Regions from separate parts of the Thalassobacillus sp. B23F22_16 genome, predicted to be linked through region 1. Evidence: predicted binding sites of a transcription regulator. Region 1 holds the regulator's gene; the other holds the start of a gene.

What was found. The regulator CtsR, encoded in region 1, represses protease genes until heat stress. The targets are predictions, from matches to a motif close to ATGGTCAATAAAGGTCAAACA.
Region 2: the regulator CtsR is predicted to act here: its motif matches at 2,690-2,710, upstream of clpP (ATP-dependent Clp endopeptidase proteolytic subunit ClpP).

Annotation. Positions count from the first base shown of each region.
Region 1 is NZ_JBIEKD010000021.1:1,367-5,796, forward strand. Features, by position in the region: gene ACGTNI_RS15030 (ISL3 family transposase) at 1-449, shown strand, start outside; gene ACGTNI_RS15035 (MgtC/SapB family protein) at 573-1,271, shown strand; gene ACGTNI_RS15040 (CtsR family transcriptional regulator) at 1,475-1,942, shown strand; gene mcsA (protein-arginine kinase activator protein McsA) at 1,964-2,506, shown strand; gene mcsB (protein-arginine kinase McsB) at 2,506-3,573, shown strand; gene clpC (ATP-dependent protease ATP-binding subunit ClpC) at 3,598-4,430, shown strand, end outside.
Region 2 is NZ_JBIEKD010000019.1:14,144-18,573, reverse strand. Features, by position in the region: gene ACGTNI_RS14450 (DUF6305 family protein) at 33-623, shown strand; gene ACGTNI_RS14445 (sensor histidine kinase) at 635-1,999, shown strand; gene ACGTNI_RS14440 (response regulator) at 1,996-2,598, shown strand; gene clpP (ATP-dependent Clp endopeptidase proteolytic subunit ClpP) at 2,772-3,362, shown strand; gene ACGTNI_RS14430 (HPr family phosphocarrier protein) at 3,486-3,737, opposite strand; gene whiA (DNA-binding protein WhiA) at 3,886-4,430, opposite strand, start outside.

The sequences.
Region 1 (4,430 bases):
AGTGTAAGAGAATGCGTCATGTATTTAATAAGCCAATCGAAGATTTAACGGAAAAGCAGGGAAGATACTTAAGTAGATATATATCTTTTTCTGAAGATCTACAGCTAGCTCACCGATTGAAAGAAGAGTTCCGGGGGTGGATGGCGAAAGCTAAAGAGCTGGGCCTTCAGGAGCCTGCCAAAGTAAAGGAAACGCTTTTCGAATTCTATGACCGAGTGAAGGCCGTCGGCCTGCCGGAATTTGAGAAAGCAATTCAAACCTTTAAAAACTGGCAGCCAGAGATATTGAATAGCTTTACTTTTGGATATAGTAGTGGATTTATCGAGGGTTTAAACAACCAGACGAAAGTCATCAAACGAAACGCTTTTGGATTTAGGAAGTATGAGCGTTTCCGTAATCGTGTATTATTGCATCATCAATATAAGCATATGGAAATTCAAATGGGATGAGTAGGAGCTAGCCCCCTCTCACCCCAACATTTGATTTAGAACCTTTTTTAATAAACAGGTATAGAGTGCTATACTGTTCATACTTATATATAATCAGCATATATGTAGTTGTTGGAGGTGAGGATGATGGAAGCTATCCCTTTTTTGGATGATGATTTTAATACTTATTTCATCCGGCTGCTTATCGCTCTTTTTTTATCTGGCTTGATAGGTTTTGAGCGGGAATTAAAAAACCATTCTGCGGGTTTTCGAACACATATACTGGTCGGGGTCGGAGCTTGTCTGATGATGCTTTTATCTTTATATGGTTTTGAGACATTTATGGAGTCATCAGATAATATCAGATTTGATCCGGCAAGGATACCTTCATATGTAATCAGCGGAATCGGTTTCCTGGGAGCAGGCACGATTATTGTCAATGGTATGACTATCAAAGGACTGACCACTGCTGCTTCGATCTGGACGGTGGCAGCGATCGGTTTGGTGATCGGTGCCGGGATGTATGACGCTGCTATTTTTACCACCATTATAGTGCTGTTAAGTCTCGTAGTCTTGAATCAAATTGAAGAAAAAGTAATGGCAGGAAGAGGAAGAAATTTTGTTCGTTTGTTAGTAGAAAAAGAAGTCAACATGGGAGAAGTGGTAGAGACTTTTGATCAATTCGGTCTAAATGTAAAAAGATTATCTATTGAAAATGAACGAACAGGAGAACGGACGCTTTTTATTGAAATAGAGAGAGGACAAAAGTTTGACCAAACGGTTTTATTTGATTGTCTTTCTAAAATTGAACATGTCAAATTGGTATACGAGCGAAAAGCATGAAACCACACCTAAGCTGTACTGCATCTTTGTAGTACGGCTTTTTTCTACATAATCTCTTATAAATCTTGGTTTTAAAAACATGCGAATTAGGGGAACATGAATGGTATGAAAAAATTATAAACTTTTTAGTTGCATCCAGAAAAAATTTAAGTATAATAAAATTAAAGTCAAAGATAGTCAAAGTCAAAAGAGGAGGGGGGAAGATGCGGAATATATCCGACATCATTGAAGCTTATTTAAAACAAATACTCGATTCTAACCGTCAAGATGCAATCGAAATAAAGCGAAGCGAAATAGCAGAGCGATTTCAATGTGTTCCCTCTCAAATTAATTATGTGATTAAGACCAGGTTCACTGTGGAAAAAGGCTATATAGTAGAAAGTAAACGGGGTGGCGGGGGTTATATCCGCATTATACGTGTCAAACACCAGGATGATACGAAACTATTAGATGAAATCTTAGAAAACATCCAGGATAAAGTGACACAGACAGCCGCCATTGATATTATTGAACGACTATTAGAAGAAGAAATCATTACAGAGCGGGAAGCCAAACTGATGGTTAGTGTAATAACCCGTCAAGTACTGAACTTTCAACTGCCATTACGAGATGAAGTTAGAGCAAGGATTTTAACAGCGATGTTAACGACCCTTAGATATAAGATGTCATAAGGAGAAAGGGGAGAAGTTGAGATGGAGTGCCAAGAATGTCATCAACGTCCGGCAACTGTGCATTTGACTAAGGTAATCAATGGTGACAAAACAGAAATTCATGTGTGTGAACAATGTGCCAAAGAAAAAGGCTATGGAGAAACTTCCTTTTCATTGAATGACTTGCTATCTGGCTTATTCAACTTTGATCATGCCACCTCGATTAGCAGCGGCACAGCACCAACTTCCACGCAGCCTGCTAAGCAGGTACAATGCCCGAAATGCGGTCTTACGTATCAGGAATTTGCCAGAATTGGTAAATTCGGATGCGCAGAATGCTACAAGACGTTTGATGAGAAGCTCAATCCGATTTTTCGACGCGTGCATAGCGGGAATACCCAGCATAATGGGAAAATCCCAAAACGTGCAGGCGGTAACCTTCACCTTAGAAAAGAAATAGAACAGAAAAAACATGAGTTACATCAATTGATTGATAGAGAAGAATTTGAAGAAGCAGCTAAAGTACGCGATCAAATTCGAAAGCTGGAGAAACAGCTGGATGATGAGCAAGGAGGAGATGTCTGATGTCTCTTCAGAATTTCATGAATGAAGCGATTAGTCCATGGATGAAAGAGGAAGGTCCTGACAGCGATATTGTGCTCAGCAGCCGTATTCGGCTGGCCAGGAACTTTGCGCAGGTAACTTTTCCTATCATTGCAAAAGAAGAAGAGCTCAAACCGATTCTTGATTTTTTTAATCAAGAATATGCTCATCAGTCATTTAAAGACTATAAAAATCTGGAATTAGTAGAAATGAGCAGGCTGAAACCGATAGAAAAAAGAGTGCTGGTTGAAAAGCATTTGATCAGCCCTCATCTTGCTGAACATTCGGACCATTCGGCCGCATTGATTTCTGAAAATGAGCAAATATCGGTCATGATCAATGAAGAAGATCATCTTCGCATCCAGTTATATTATCCTGGTTTTCAACTAGAAAAGGCTTTACAACGTGCCTCGGAGCTGGATGATTGGCTGGAGGAGAAGATAAATTATGCCTTTGATGAAAAGCGAGGGTATTTAACAGCTTGTCCGACAAACGTCGGTACCGGGATGCGGGCTTCTGTCATGATGCATTTGCCGGCACTCTCCATGACACAGCAGGTAAACCGGATGATCCCAGCTATTAACCAGTTAGGGCTGGTAGTAAGGGGCATCTATGGAGAAGGAAGCGAAGCGTTAGGCAACATCTTTCAAATATCCAACCAAATTACACTTGGAAAGTCAGAAGAAGATATTGTAGAAGATTTGCAAAGCGTGGTAAGACAGCTGGTTGACCAGGAAAGGAAAGCACGCGAAACACTGATGCAGCGTTCCGGCATCCAATTGGAAGATCGTGTTTTCCGTTCATACGGAGTTTTAAAAAACAGCCGGATTATCGAGTCTAAAGAAGCTGCCAAATGCTTATCGGATGTCCGACTGGGAATTGATTTAGGATTTATTAAAAATGTATCACAAAATATTTTGAACGAGCTGATGATTTTGACGCAGCCGGGGTTTTTACAACAATACGCTCAGGAAACATTGACACCAGATCAGCGGGATATAAGAAGAGCGTCGCTGATACGTGAGCGACTACAATTAGAAAAAAAGTAACATTACTTTAAGGAGGTTATGTCCATGATGTTTGGGCGATTTACAGAAAGAGCACAAAAAGTGTTGGCACTGGCACAAGAAGAAGCAGTACGACTAGGCCATAATAATATTGGAACAGAGCATATTCTTCTAGGTTTAGTACGGGAAGGCGAAGGAATTGCAGCTAAAGCCCTCACTGCTTTAGGCCTGGAAGCGGAAAAAATCCAGGGCGAAGTGGAACAGCTGATTGGAAGGGGAGAGAAAGTTTCTCAAACCATTCATTATACACCGCGAGCTAAAAAAGTGATTGAACTATCCATGGATGAAGCTCGAAAGCTTGGCCATTCATACGTAGGCACAGAGCATATCCTGCTGGGCTTGATCCGTGAAGGTGAGGGCGTCGCAGCGCGTGTATTGAATAACTTAGGAGTGAGCCTGAACAAAGCGCGTCAGCAAGTGTTACAGCTATTGGGGAATAACGAATCTTCAAACGGACAGAATCGTCGTGGAGGTTCCAGCCAGGCAGCCAATGCCAACACCCCGACATTAGATTCCCTGGCACGTGATTTGACTGCAATTGCTAAGGAAGGAAATATTGATCCGGTCATTGGCCGTGGTAAAGAGATCGAGCGGGTGATTCAAGTACTCAGTCGACGTACCAAAAATAACCCTGTTTTGATTGGTGAGCCTGGGGTAGGTAAAACCGCTATCGCAGAAGGTCTGGCACAGCAGATCATTAGTAATGAAGTGCCAGAGATTCTCCGTGATAAACGTGTCATGACCCTTGATATGGGTACGGTCGTTGCGGGGACGAAATACCGTGGTGAATTTGAAGATCGCTTGAAAAAAGTAATGGAAGAAATCCGTCAGGCTAATAA
Region 2 (4,430 bases), on a different contig from region 1:
GATTTGATACACCAAATAAGGGGAAATGCCTTTTGAAGAAATACTCCATCATATTGTTATGCTTCGTTATCAGTCTTATTGTGATCGGACACCATTCCTATCAGGCATCAGGACAAACGACATATATGTATCCAAACCTTCCTGCACCAATCGGGAAACAACCCGTCTTAATCACTTCAGCAGGACAAACGGTGGAAGGCGGGATTGTCCAAAAGCTTGCCCAACAGCTCCACCTCGATGCCGAATACCGCCCAAGGGCGTTGGCAACAGATTTATACGAATACGAGACGCTGGTCATTGTGGCTGGCTATAGCTACAACGGGTTGCTACATAAAAATAGAAAGTTGGCTCAGGAGAAAGAACGTATCGTTGAGTTAATGAAAGAAGCAGAAGCAGAGCAAGTACCGGTAGTGATTTTTGATTTGGATGTCCAATATAGGGATTATGAAGAATCGTGGGAGTTTTTAGCGATGACTCTTCCTTATGCAGATTATTTTATTGGAAAAAAGCATGAGATCCCTCCTCAAAATTTAATGGACATGATTCAAGACTATAAAGTAAAGTCCACCTTTGCAAATGAAATAGAAGATATGAAAACACCATTCAACTCGGTGTTCAGGTAGGGGGATTCAGAATGAAGCAGCAAACACACCCTTTCTGGGGAACCCTTGGAATTGTACTTGTTTTTTACGGAATGCTGATACCAGCATTGACGATGGACTGGTCCATGTACATCTATGAAGAGATCGACCGCAGCCTTATTGAGGAAGACAGCGGGAAGCTGCTTGTTACTGCTTTTGCCTATATTTCACGGAACGTACTGATGTTTTCTATGATTTTTTTCGGTACATTATTTCTTACTAGATATTTTGTCAAAAACAGCAGTACCGTCCGCTTCCAAATAGTGTATGCCATTCTGTCATTAATGGCAGTTTGGGCGCTGAACTTCCTTTATGCTGAATATTATGCGTACCTTCCGCAATTACTGACGATCGGCTTTATCCTATTATTTAGTACCTACCTTCCACAGCAGCGCTATTTCGCCTTAACCTTTCTCGTTTTGTTGATTTTGACAACCACCTCGCTTCAATGGCTTAACTTGATTCCGTCTTTAAGCCATTATGGATTTGGAACAAACGACCTGGCTGTGAGCTTAAAGACTGTAGATGAATTCTTGACCGATCATAACCTTTTCAGCACGATTGCCTTAGTATTTTTCCTTATTTTCTTTATCATTGCCTTGATTTTTACTACGCTGATTCACTTATTCAATAAACAAATCGCTACTTTAAAATTATACCAGGCACAAGGAAAAGAACTGCAAAGGACCAGAAATGATTTAATTGAGTCCAAGGTTTATCAGGAGATGCATACATTAGTCCACGATTTAAAAACACCCTTGGTAGCGATTGAAGGGCTATTATCTTTGATGGAAATGAAGGTAAAGGCAGATGACCACAAGTCAAAAAGTTATTTTAGCCGAATTAATCAATCGGTCGTGAAAATGAAAGAAATGATTTCGGATATACTTTATGAAGATATTCGAAAAGAAATACCAGTAGAAGAATTGCTTGATTATGTGATGAGTCATTTGAACACAGATGACCTGCCAATTGACTTTGAAGTTCATATCGATGAAGCTGTGCCTCCTTTATATGTTAACAAAATACGATTTTCCAGGGCAATATCCAATGTGCTGGAGAACTCGATGATTTATTTACATGACCGCGGGGGGAAAATCAAGGTGGATGTAACTAATCAAGCTAATAGAACCTGCATCAGAATAGAAGATAACGGACCTGGTATCGACCAGGCTAACCTTGTTCACATTTGGCAGGAAGGTTTCAGCACTAAAAATTCTTCCGGTATCGGTCTGCCGTTTGTTAAGCGGGTAATAGAGAGTCATTCTGGCAGTATTGAGGTATCAAGTGAACCGGGTTCTTATACGATCACCACGATCACTATCCCTCAGCACTCAAGAAAGGAAGCGATAGGATGATTTTGATCATCGATGACAATGAAGACATACGTTTCACCCTGAAAGAAATATGCGAATTTTGTGAGTGGCCATCCACCGAAGCTTCCAATGGAAAAGAGGGGGTGGCATTATTGCAAAAGCTCGACCCTGACCTGGTGTTAGTCGATTATCACATGCCGGAATGGGATGGGTTGAAAACTGTCAAAGCCATTAGAAAGGAAAACAAGCATATCCCTATCATCGTTTTAACTGTGGATGACCGACAGGATATTGCCAACACTTTTTTAGAAGCAGGTGCTACAGATTTTGCCATGAAGCCAATAAAGGCACCTGATTTAATATCACGGATCAAACTGAATATGAAATTCGCTAAACTGGCTCATACAGAGCAGGATATATATGTAGACAAAGGAATCAACAAAGAGACACGCAAGTCGATTAAACACTTCCTCTATAATCAAAACCAGCCAGTAACTATCAATGAGATTCAGCAGCAACTGCCAATCGCTTATCAGACCGTCCATCGCTACCTCCATCACATGGTGGAAAAAGGGGAAATCGAAGTTGTTTCTGATTATGGGAGTCGGGGAAGACCCAAAAACAAATATCAACTACTGTAAACAGCTGGAAAAACCTATAGAGGCAGGTTTATTCTGCCTGATTTAGGGAATCATGGTAGAAGGAATTTTGCCTGATAAAGTCGAAGTATTTTGTTTGACCTTTATTGACCTTGGATGTATGATAAAACTATCACATCATCCAATGATAATAAGTGATGAAGGAGGAATTTACATTGAATTTAGTACCTACAGTTATTGAACAAACAAACCGCGGAGAACGTGCATACGATATTTACTCACGCCTGCTGAAAGACCGAATCATTATGCTGGGAAGCGGAATCGATGATAACGTATCCAACTCGATTGTATCTCAGCTTCTATTCCTGGCAGCTGATGACCCGGACAAAGATATTTCTCTTTATATCAACTCGCCAGGCGGATCCATTACAGCTGGAATGGCAATTTACGATACGATGCAATTCATCAAACCAAATGTATCTACCATTTGTATCGGTATGGCAGCATCTATGGGAGCTTTCCTATTGGCTGCTGGTGAAAAAGGTAAGCGTTATGCACTGCCAAACAGTGAAGTTATGATTCACCAGCCTTTAGGTGGAACGCAAGGTCAGGCAGCTGACATCGAAATTCATGCTCGTCGTATCTTGCAAATGCGTGAAAAGTTGAATAAAATCCTTTCTGAGCGTACTGGACAGCCATTAGAGGTTATCGAGCGGGATACCGATCGTGATAACTTCATGCCAGCGCATACAGCGAAAGAATATGGATTGATCGACAAAGTAATGGAAAAGAAACCAACCGAATAATAATTATTTTTTCATTCAAAAAGAGACCCTGACCTCCCGGTCAGGGTCTTTAGTATGGAAGCTTTTTTCCTGAACACACTATACCCAATGTTCATTTATTCACATAAGTAGCATCAACCATTACTATTTTATAACGAAAGCCTGCAGTTCTTCCATAGCCGGTTCTTCATCAGAACCTTCGGTAATCAGCAGTACTTCTTCATCGGCTCCAATAGCAAGACTCATCAATCCCATAATGCTTTTGGCGTTTACTCTTTTTCCGTCCTTTTCAATGAATATATCGGATGAAAAACGATTAGCTAATTGCACGAATTGGGCTGCTGGTCTCGCTTGCAGACCTGTTTCCAATTCCACTTTCAACGACCGTTCAACCACCTGAATTCTCCTCTCTTCTACACTCCTATATGGGAAGCGCTATCATAGTTGGTGATAGAAAAAACGCTCTCCTTGAAAGCGTTTTTTAATTGCATTCATTATAGCATGAATCTTCTATCAATAACATGGATTATACTTGGAAATCACCTTATTGCTGGGAAGTCGGATAAATCTCTCCTTTTTTCACCTTCTCAGCAAATTCATCAATTTTCCTTAGCCGGTGATTTACTCCGGATTTGCTGATTTTCCCTGTAGAAACCAATTCACCTAATTCCTTCAAAGAAACATCCTGATGCAACAGACGCAGCATTGCTACCTCCTGCAGTTTTTCTGGCAGAGCTTCAATACCCACGGTATTTTTAATAAACTTAATGTTTTCCACCTGACGGAAGGCGGCTCCAATTGTTTTATTCAAGTTTGCCGTTTCACAATTGACAAGGCGGTTGACAGAGTTTCTCATATCACGGACTATTCGCACGTCCTCAAACTTGAATAATGCCTGATGGGCTCCCATATTACTGAGAAATTCTGTTATTTTTTCTGCTTCTTTGATATAAGTGATATACCCTTTTTTTCTTTCCAGGGTCCGGGCATGTAAATTAAACTCATTCATCAACTCACATAGAGCTTCATTGTGTTCTTGATAAGAATTATAAATTTCCAAGTGATAAGAAGATGTTTCCGGATTATTGA